One region of the Streptomyces sp. NPDC002386 genome, then DNA from elsewhere that is predicted to be linked to it. Evidence: riboswitches for the same ligand, from Rfam matches in the RefSeq annotation. Region 1 holds a riboswitch; the other holds the start of a gene.
What was found. Region 1 has a riboswitch for guanidine ahead of ACWCPN_RS13750 (MBL fold metallo-hydrolase). Riboswitches for the same ligand answer to the same signal wherever they lie in the genome.
Positions count from the first base shown of each region.

Region 2: it holds a riboswitch for guanidine, as region 1 does, so the genes downstream of both, sugE (quaternary ammonium compound efflux SMR transporter SugE) here and ACWCPN_RS13750 (MBL fold metallo-hydrolase) in region 1, are expected to answer to the same signal.

Region 1 covers NZ_JBSFBX010000005.1:381,315-384,705, forward strand. The annotation lists gene ACWCPN_RS13740 (hypothetical protein) at 1-924, opposite strand, end outside; gene ACWCPN_RS13745 (hypothetical protein) at 921-1,358, opposite strand; guanidine-III (ykkC-III) riboswitch at 1,801-1,868, shown strand; gene ACWCPN_RS13750 (MBL fold metallo-hydrolase) at 1,881-2,759, shown strand; gene ACWCPN_RS13755 (LysR substrate-binding domain-containing protein) at 3,105-3,391, opposite strand, start outside.
Region 2 covers NZ_JBSFBX010000001.1:781,638-785,028, forward strand. The annotation lists gene bcp (thioredoxin-dependent thiol peroxidase) at 1-286, opposite strand, end outside; gene ACWCPN_RS03510 (DUF3618 domain-containing protein) at 379-708, shown strand; gene ACWCPN_RS03515 (GroES family chaperonin) at 821-1,123, shown strand; guanidine-III (ykkC-III) riboswitch at 1,191-1,260, shown strand; gene sugE (quaternary ammonium compound efflux SMR transporter SugE) at 1,295-1,615, shown strand; gene ACWCPN_RS03525 (transglycosylase domain-containing protein) at 1,625-3,391, opposite strand, start outside.

The DNA of each region.
Region 1 (3,391 bases):
CGCCCGCCACGCGGCGGGCGCCGGGTCGGGCAGCTGGTCGAGCAGGTAGGTGGCGGCCTCGGCCGGCTCGACGGGCTGGATCTCCAGCGCCACGGCGCTGCCCAGCCGGGCGCACCTCTTCGCGGTCAGTACGGCCTCCAGCGCCCGGGAGACCAGCACCAGCCGGCACGGAGCCTGCGCCAGCGCGGTCACCATGGCGCCCCGCAGCTTGTTGCCGTCGACCTCGTCGAGCCCGTCCAGGAACAACGCCACCCGTCCGGACTCCAGGAGCTGCCGGGCCCGCCCGCGCCCGCCCCGCCCGGCGAACAGCGTGTACTCCCGAGCCAGCCGTTGCGCCGCCCACTCCGTCGGCTTCTCCCGGGCCGGGTCCCAGCCGTCGAGCGTCAGCAGCACCGGCACCGGGACACGTGCCCGCTCCTTCGCACTGAGGTCCGGCCGGGCGCGGTGGCGCAGCGCGGCCAGCAGAAGCAGCACCGTGGTGGCCGTCTTGCCCACCGCAGGCGCACCCAGCAGAAGCAGCCGACCCGAGGCCAACCCGCCGTAAACGGCGTGCAGTTCGTCCAGCCCGCCACCGGCCCGCAGCCGCTCCTGGGTCACCGCCGCCAGGCCGGGCAGCGGTTCGAACCGGGCCCACCGGCCCTTGGCGGTCGCCGCGCCGACGGGGCCCGACAGGTCCCGGCCGGTCACCCGCCAGCGCGGCGGCAGCGGAGGCGGCTCCAGCAGCCGCCGCAGCCCGGCCTCCTCCTGCCACTGCGTCCAGACGGCGCGGGCCAGCTCGTCGGCTGCGGCGTCCAGCGGGGACGGGGGCTCGGATCCGTGATGGTGATGGACGTTCTGTGTGCTGCCGGCGCCGGTCTGCAGGGCGACCGGCCCGTGAAAGGCGTTGCCGCCCACCCCGTCCGGCCCGGCACCGGACCCGCTCATCCCGCCGTCCCGAAGCGGATGTCCTGGGTGCTGTGCGCACCCGTCTGGAAGGCGACCGGCCCGCGAAAGGTGTTCCCGGACACCGCCCCGCCGGTCTCCTCGCCCCCGGCCCGCGTCCGCAGTGCGTCGATTCCGGCCAACAGCTCCTCCCGCTCCGCCGCCGCCACACTCGCCAGCAGCGCGGCGAACTCCCCGCGCCACGCGCGCGCCTGCACCTCGCGCTGCCACTCCCGTCGCCCCTCGTCCTCGCCCGACGCCAGCGCGGCGGCGGTGCGGTCCAGCCGCTGCAGCGCCTCACCCTCCCGGTCCGGGTCACCGCAACCGACCAGTCGGGCACACCTCGTCCGGAACCACGCCCACAGGTCCGAACCGGCGGCTTCCACCACTGCGGTGCCCCCCGCCGCGGCGGCAGCCGTCATCACCTCGTCAAGCATCGTCAAACCCCCCAGTCCGGCTTTAACTTCCTGAACGTCCTGAATCAGGACAGGGACCCTAGCGCGGCGCGCACTCGAACCAGATGGTTTTCCCGATTCCAGGACCGGGCACCACGCAGAGGCGTCCAGTCGATGTGTCGCGGCTTGTCGAAACCGGCGCGCCGGCACCGGTGGTGCTTGCTGCGCATGGCTGTGACCCACACTCTCGAAACACGCCCCAGCGCTCGCTTCGTGCCGAGCCAGAGATCGTCAGCTGCACGAGGTTGATACGCAGGGTGTCTGGCTGAGATCCACGAATATGGCGGAGACGGGGCCCGGAATGGGTACCGTCGGTCGCGCGGGTTGCTGTTGAGCTGGGCCGAAGTTTCTGCGCGGGAACGGGACGCGATCCGAGGCCATCGGGCTTCCGGCAAACCCTGATCGATAGCGTGTTAGCGTCGCGGAGGAGGCTCATAGGTGCCTGCCCCGGACGAGATGTGAGCCGTGCCCGGCCCGCTAAGACGACGCACTCAAGGAGACGTCATGGGTGCCGATAGTTCCCTGATCGACTTCGAGGGGGCCAAGCCGAGGCCTGGTGCGCTGGACGTGCGGTGGATTCACGGCTCGCCGTCGGCCAAGCACAACGCCGATCCGGACATCCAGGTCCACGGCTGTGACGAGCACACGTTCATCCTCCGGCAGAACATGGCGATCGACTACGAGGCGCCGTTCTTGTTCCTGCTGTTCGGCAATGAGCGGGCGGTACTGATCGACACCGGTGCCACCGAATCCGCCGAGTTCTTCCCTCTTCGCCAGGTGGTCGACGAGCTCATGGAGTCCTGGCTCGCGTGTCACCCACGGGACGGCTACCAATTGCTCGTGCTGCACACTCACCCGCACGGTGATCATGTCGCAGGTGACGACCAGTTCTCCGATCGTCCTGACACCACGGTTGTCGGTGCGGAGTCGGCCGCCGCCTGGCCGTATTTCGGATTTGCCACCGACCCTGATGCTGTGGCGCGCATCGACCTCGGGGGGAGGGTGCTGGAGTGTCTGGCGACCCCGGGCCACCACGAAGCGGCGGTGACGTTCTACGATCCGTGGACCGGTTTCCTTCTCACCGGTGACACGGTCTACCCCGGCCGGCTCTACATCGACGACTGGCCGGCATTCATCCGGACGATCGATCGCTTGATCGACTTCTGCGACCACCGGACGGTCACCCACGTCCTCGGCTGCCACATCGAGATGTCCCGGCAACCTGGTGTGGACTATCCGATCCGTACTGTCTATCAGCCTGACGAGCCACCGCTGCAGATGACCACCGACCACCTGCGCGAGATCCGCAGAGCGCTGGAAGAGATCGGCGACCAGCCGCGTCGTCGGGCCTTCCCGCTCTTCGTCCTGTGCCCTAGCACCTGAGGGCATCGCGGTTGGCCGGCAGCATGAGGCCAGAACACGTCGCGGCTGGGGCGGTCTGCCTGACGACCTCAGCCAGGCAGTGTGGCGCGAGCCTTGAAGATCGTGGCTCCAACATCGCCGCGTTGCCGCACCCGGTTGCGCACTGTGGCCTGGTCAGGGGCTGTAGCGGCCTTGGCGCGACTCCAGCGGAACGCAGGGGTCCTTCCACACGGTCGTAGAAGTTGCGCAGCGCCACCCGAGGCGAGGGTGCGCATTCATTGCGCAGCCCACGTGTGCGGCGCCCACCGGTGGACATTCTCGATCCGCAGGTTGCCACGTGGCCCGATGGGGACCGGGGATCCGCCGTCATGACTCAGGAATTGGAACCGCCTCGGCCGACTGCGGCTGCGTGACGCGGTCGCGGGCGTCGGATGTCGGAATGCGTCCAAGACCGAGGCGGGCGGGGAGTTGGCGGGCGACTGCTGCGAGTTCATGAGCGGGGGGCCGACGGGTGACCATGAACAGGGTGAGGAGGCCGGGCAGGGGAGCGGGGGACAGGCGGTCGGTCTGCTGTGCGTAGGCGCGTGCGAGTCCTCGGGGGAGTACGGCCGGGCACTGCAGGAGGTGGGCCATCCGCACGGCGGTCTCCGCGG
Region 2 (3,391 bases), on a different contig from region 1:
GGTCGGCGAGGAGGGTGATCTTCAGGGACTCCTTCTCGCGGAACTTGGCCAGCTTCTCCGGCTGGTCCGGGGAGATGCCGATGACGTCGTAGCCGGCGTCGGCCAGGAGGGAGAGGTTGTCCGTGAAGTCGCAGGCCTGCTTGGTGCAGCCTGGGGTCAGCGCCGCGGGGTAGAAGTAGACGATGACCTTGCGGCCCTTGCGGTCCGACAGGGACACCGGGTTGCCGTCGGCGTCGGGGAGGGTGAAGGCGGGGGCCACGTCGCCGGGCTGGAGTCGCTCGCTCATCGGTCCAGCGTAACGGGGGGCGTTGCGGTGCGGCCCGGGTGGGAACTGACAGACTGTCCAGGACAGCATCAGGAGACTTCGGAGGCCGTACGGTGGCGGACACGTCGGACACCAGAACCCCGGCAGAGATCGAGGCGGACATCAGGCGCCGCCGCGAAGTACTGGCCGAGACGCTCGACGAGATCGGGGTGCGGGTGCACCCGAAGACGATCGTCGGGGACGCCAAGGCCAAGGTCGTCGCCAACCTCGACCACACGGTTGGACGGGCGTATGTCCAGGTCAACCGGGTCGTGAGTGACGTCAGGGCACAGTTCGTGGACGAGGAGGGCGCGCCGCGCCTCGAGCGGGTGGTGCCGGTGGCGCTCGTCGCCGTGGGGCTGGTGGGGCTGCTGGCGCTGGGTGTGCGGCGGCGCGGCCGCTGAGCGGCGCGGCGCCCCGGGCTCGTACGGGCGTGCCGAAGGCAGGTAGGTTCGAAGCGTGAGCGCCAACAGAAACGTGCAGAGCACCCCCCACCACGACAAGCTGCCCATTCGGATGCTGCATGACCGGGTGCTGGTCAAGCAGGAGACGGGTGAGGGCGAGCGGCGGTCGGGCGGCGGAATCCTGATTCCCGCCACGGCGGCGGTCGGACGCCGGCTGGCCTGGGCCGAGGTGGTCGCGGTGGGTCAGAACGTGCGGACCGTGGAACCGGGCGACCGGGTGCTGTTCGACCCGGAGGACCGGGCCGAGGTCGAGGTGCGGGGCGTCGCGTACGTGCTGATGCGGGAGCGGGACCTGCACGCGGTGGCCGCGGACCGCTTCGAGGGCACGGAGGACTCCACGGGCCTGTACCTCTGAGGTCCGGGTACCGCAGGATCCGGCGACGGCGGGAGGGCCGGTGACCACGGTCACCGGCCCTCCCGCCGTCGCTTTGCTATGTTCGAAGGAGCCCGACGAGACGCGCCGTACCGGGACGCAGGCAAAGACGACGCACCAGGAATGGGTTCCGTCTGCCGGAGGTGTGTCGTCGTGGCGTGGGTTCTGCTGATCGTCGCCGGGCTGCTGGAAGTGGCCTGGTCGGTGGGGATGAAGTACACCGACGGGTTCACCCGGCTCGTACCGAGTGTGTTCACGGGTGCCGGGATCGTGGCCAGCATGGTGCTGCTGTCGTACGCGGCGAAGTCGTTGCCGATCGGTACGGCCTACGGCGTGTGGGTGGGGATCGGGGCGGCCGGGGCGGCGGTGCTCGGCATGGTGGTCCTGGGTGAGCCGGTCACCGCCGCCCGTGTCTTCTTCGTCTGCCTGCTGCTGGTCGCCGTGGTGGGGCTCAAGGCGACCAGCGGTCACTGACGGGCGGTCCTACGGTTGGCCGCCGGTGGCCCCGGTGTCGGTGCCCCCGCCCGTGTCCAGGCCTCCGGTACTGCCGCCGGGTGTGCCGCCGCCGGTGTCCGTGCCCCCGCCTGTCGTCGGGCCGCCGTCGGTGCCCCCGCCCGTCGTGGTTCCGCCGCCGTCGGTGGTGCCCCCGTCCGTGGTGGTGCCGCCCCCGTCGGTCGTCGTCCCGCCGTCGGTGGTGCCCCCGTCGGTCGTGGGGGTGCCGCCGGTGGTGCCGCCGTCGGTCGTCGGGGTGGCGCCGGTGGTGCCGCCGTCGGTGAGCGTGCCGGTGGTGCCGCCGTCGTCCTGGCCTCCGGTGCCGGGGTCGCCGGAGGGGTCGACGGGGGCCTGGGTCTGGTCGGCGCCGGGCTGGAGCTGGAGGTCGAAGTCGCTGACCGGCTTCCCCTTCAGCGCGTCGCGGGTGTACTGCGCCCAGATGGCGGTGGGCGGGCCACCGCCGTTCATCCGGGGCTGGCCCAGGGCGTAGTACAGCGACTTGTGGGCCGCCGTGACCGGGTCCTGGCCCATGACGGACACCACGGTGGCCAGGTCCGGGGTGTAGCCCGCGAACCAGGCGGCGGTGTCCTCCTCGGCGGTGCCGGTCTTGCCGGCCGCGGGGCGGCCCGCGGCCTGGGCGGCGACGGCGGTGCCGTTGTCGACCACGCTCTGCAGGATCGACGTGGTCGTGTCGGCGGCCTCGCGGGTGACGGCCCGCCTGGTCTGCCGCTGGGGCAGCTCGATCTGCTGGGTGCCGTCCTTGGTGACCTTCTCGACCATGGTGTACGCGGCGCGCTGACCGTGGTTGGCGAGCGTGGCGTACGCCTCCGCCATGTCCAGGACGCTGGCGGTGGCGGTGCCGAGGGCGATGGACGGGTAGGGCTGGAGGTCCTTGGTGCCCTCGGGGATGCCGAGGTCGACCGCGGTCTGCTTGACCCTGGCGGGGCCGACGTCGACGGCCATCTGGGCGTAGACGGCGTTGACCGAGAGGTCGGTGGCCTTGCGGACGGGGATGTCGCCGTACGACTTCTCGTCCTCGTTGGCGGGGTTGTAGCCGCCCCCGGTCCAGCCCTGCACGGGGCGCCTGCTGGTGCCGTCGTAGATGGTGTTCGGGGTGATGGGCCGGCTGTCCTGGGTGGTGGAGCTGTTCTGCACGGCCGAGGTGAACACGAAGGGCTTGAAGGTGGAGCCGACCTGGAAGTCACCCCGGGTGGCGCCGTTGGTGTACTGCTTCACGTAGTCGATGCCGCCGTACATGGCGACGACCTTGCCGGTCCTGGGGTCGACGGAGGCACCGCCGGCGCGGACGTAGTTGTCGGCCTTGCGGTTCTTCTTGTCCAGCTTGGAGATGAGCTGGTCGTCGACGGCCTTGACGAAGGCGTTCTGCCGGTTCTTCTGGATGGTGGTGGTGATGCGGTAGCCGCCGGCCTCCAGCTGGTCGGAAGTGACGATGTCGTTGTTGATCAGGTACTGCCTGGCCGCGTCGACGAGGTAACCGCGCTGGCCGGACAGGCCGTTGGGGAGGGTCTGCTCCTTGGGCATCGGGAACTTCAGGCCCGTGCGCTCGCCCTTGCCGAGCCAGCCCTCCTTGACCATGCCGTCCAGGACGTAGTTCCAGCGGGCGACGGCGGCGGGCTTGTTCTCGGGGTGCGCGACGACGTCGTACTCGCTGGGGGCGTTGACGAGGGCGGCGAGGTAGGCGGAGCGGGCCGGGTCGAGGTCCGCGGCGTCCTTGCCGTAGTAGGCCTGTGCGGCGGC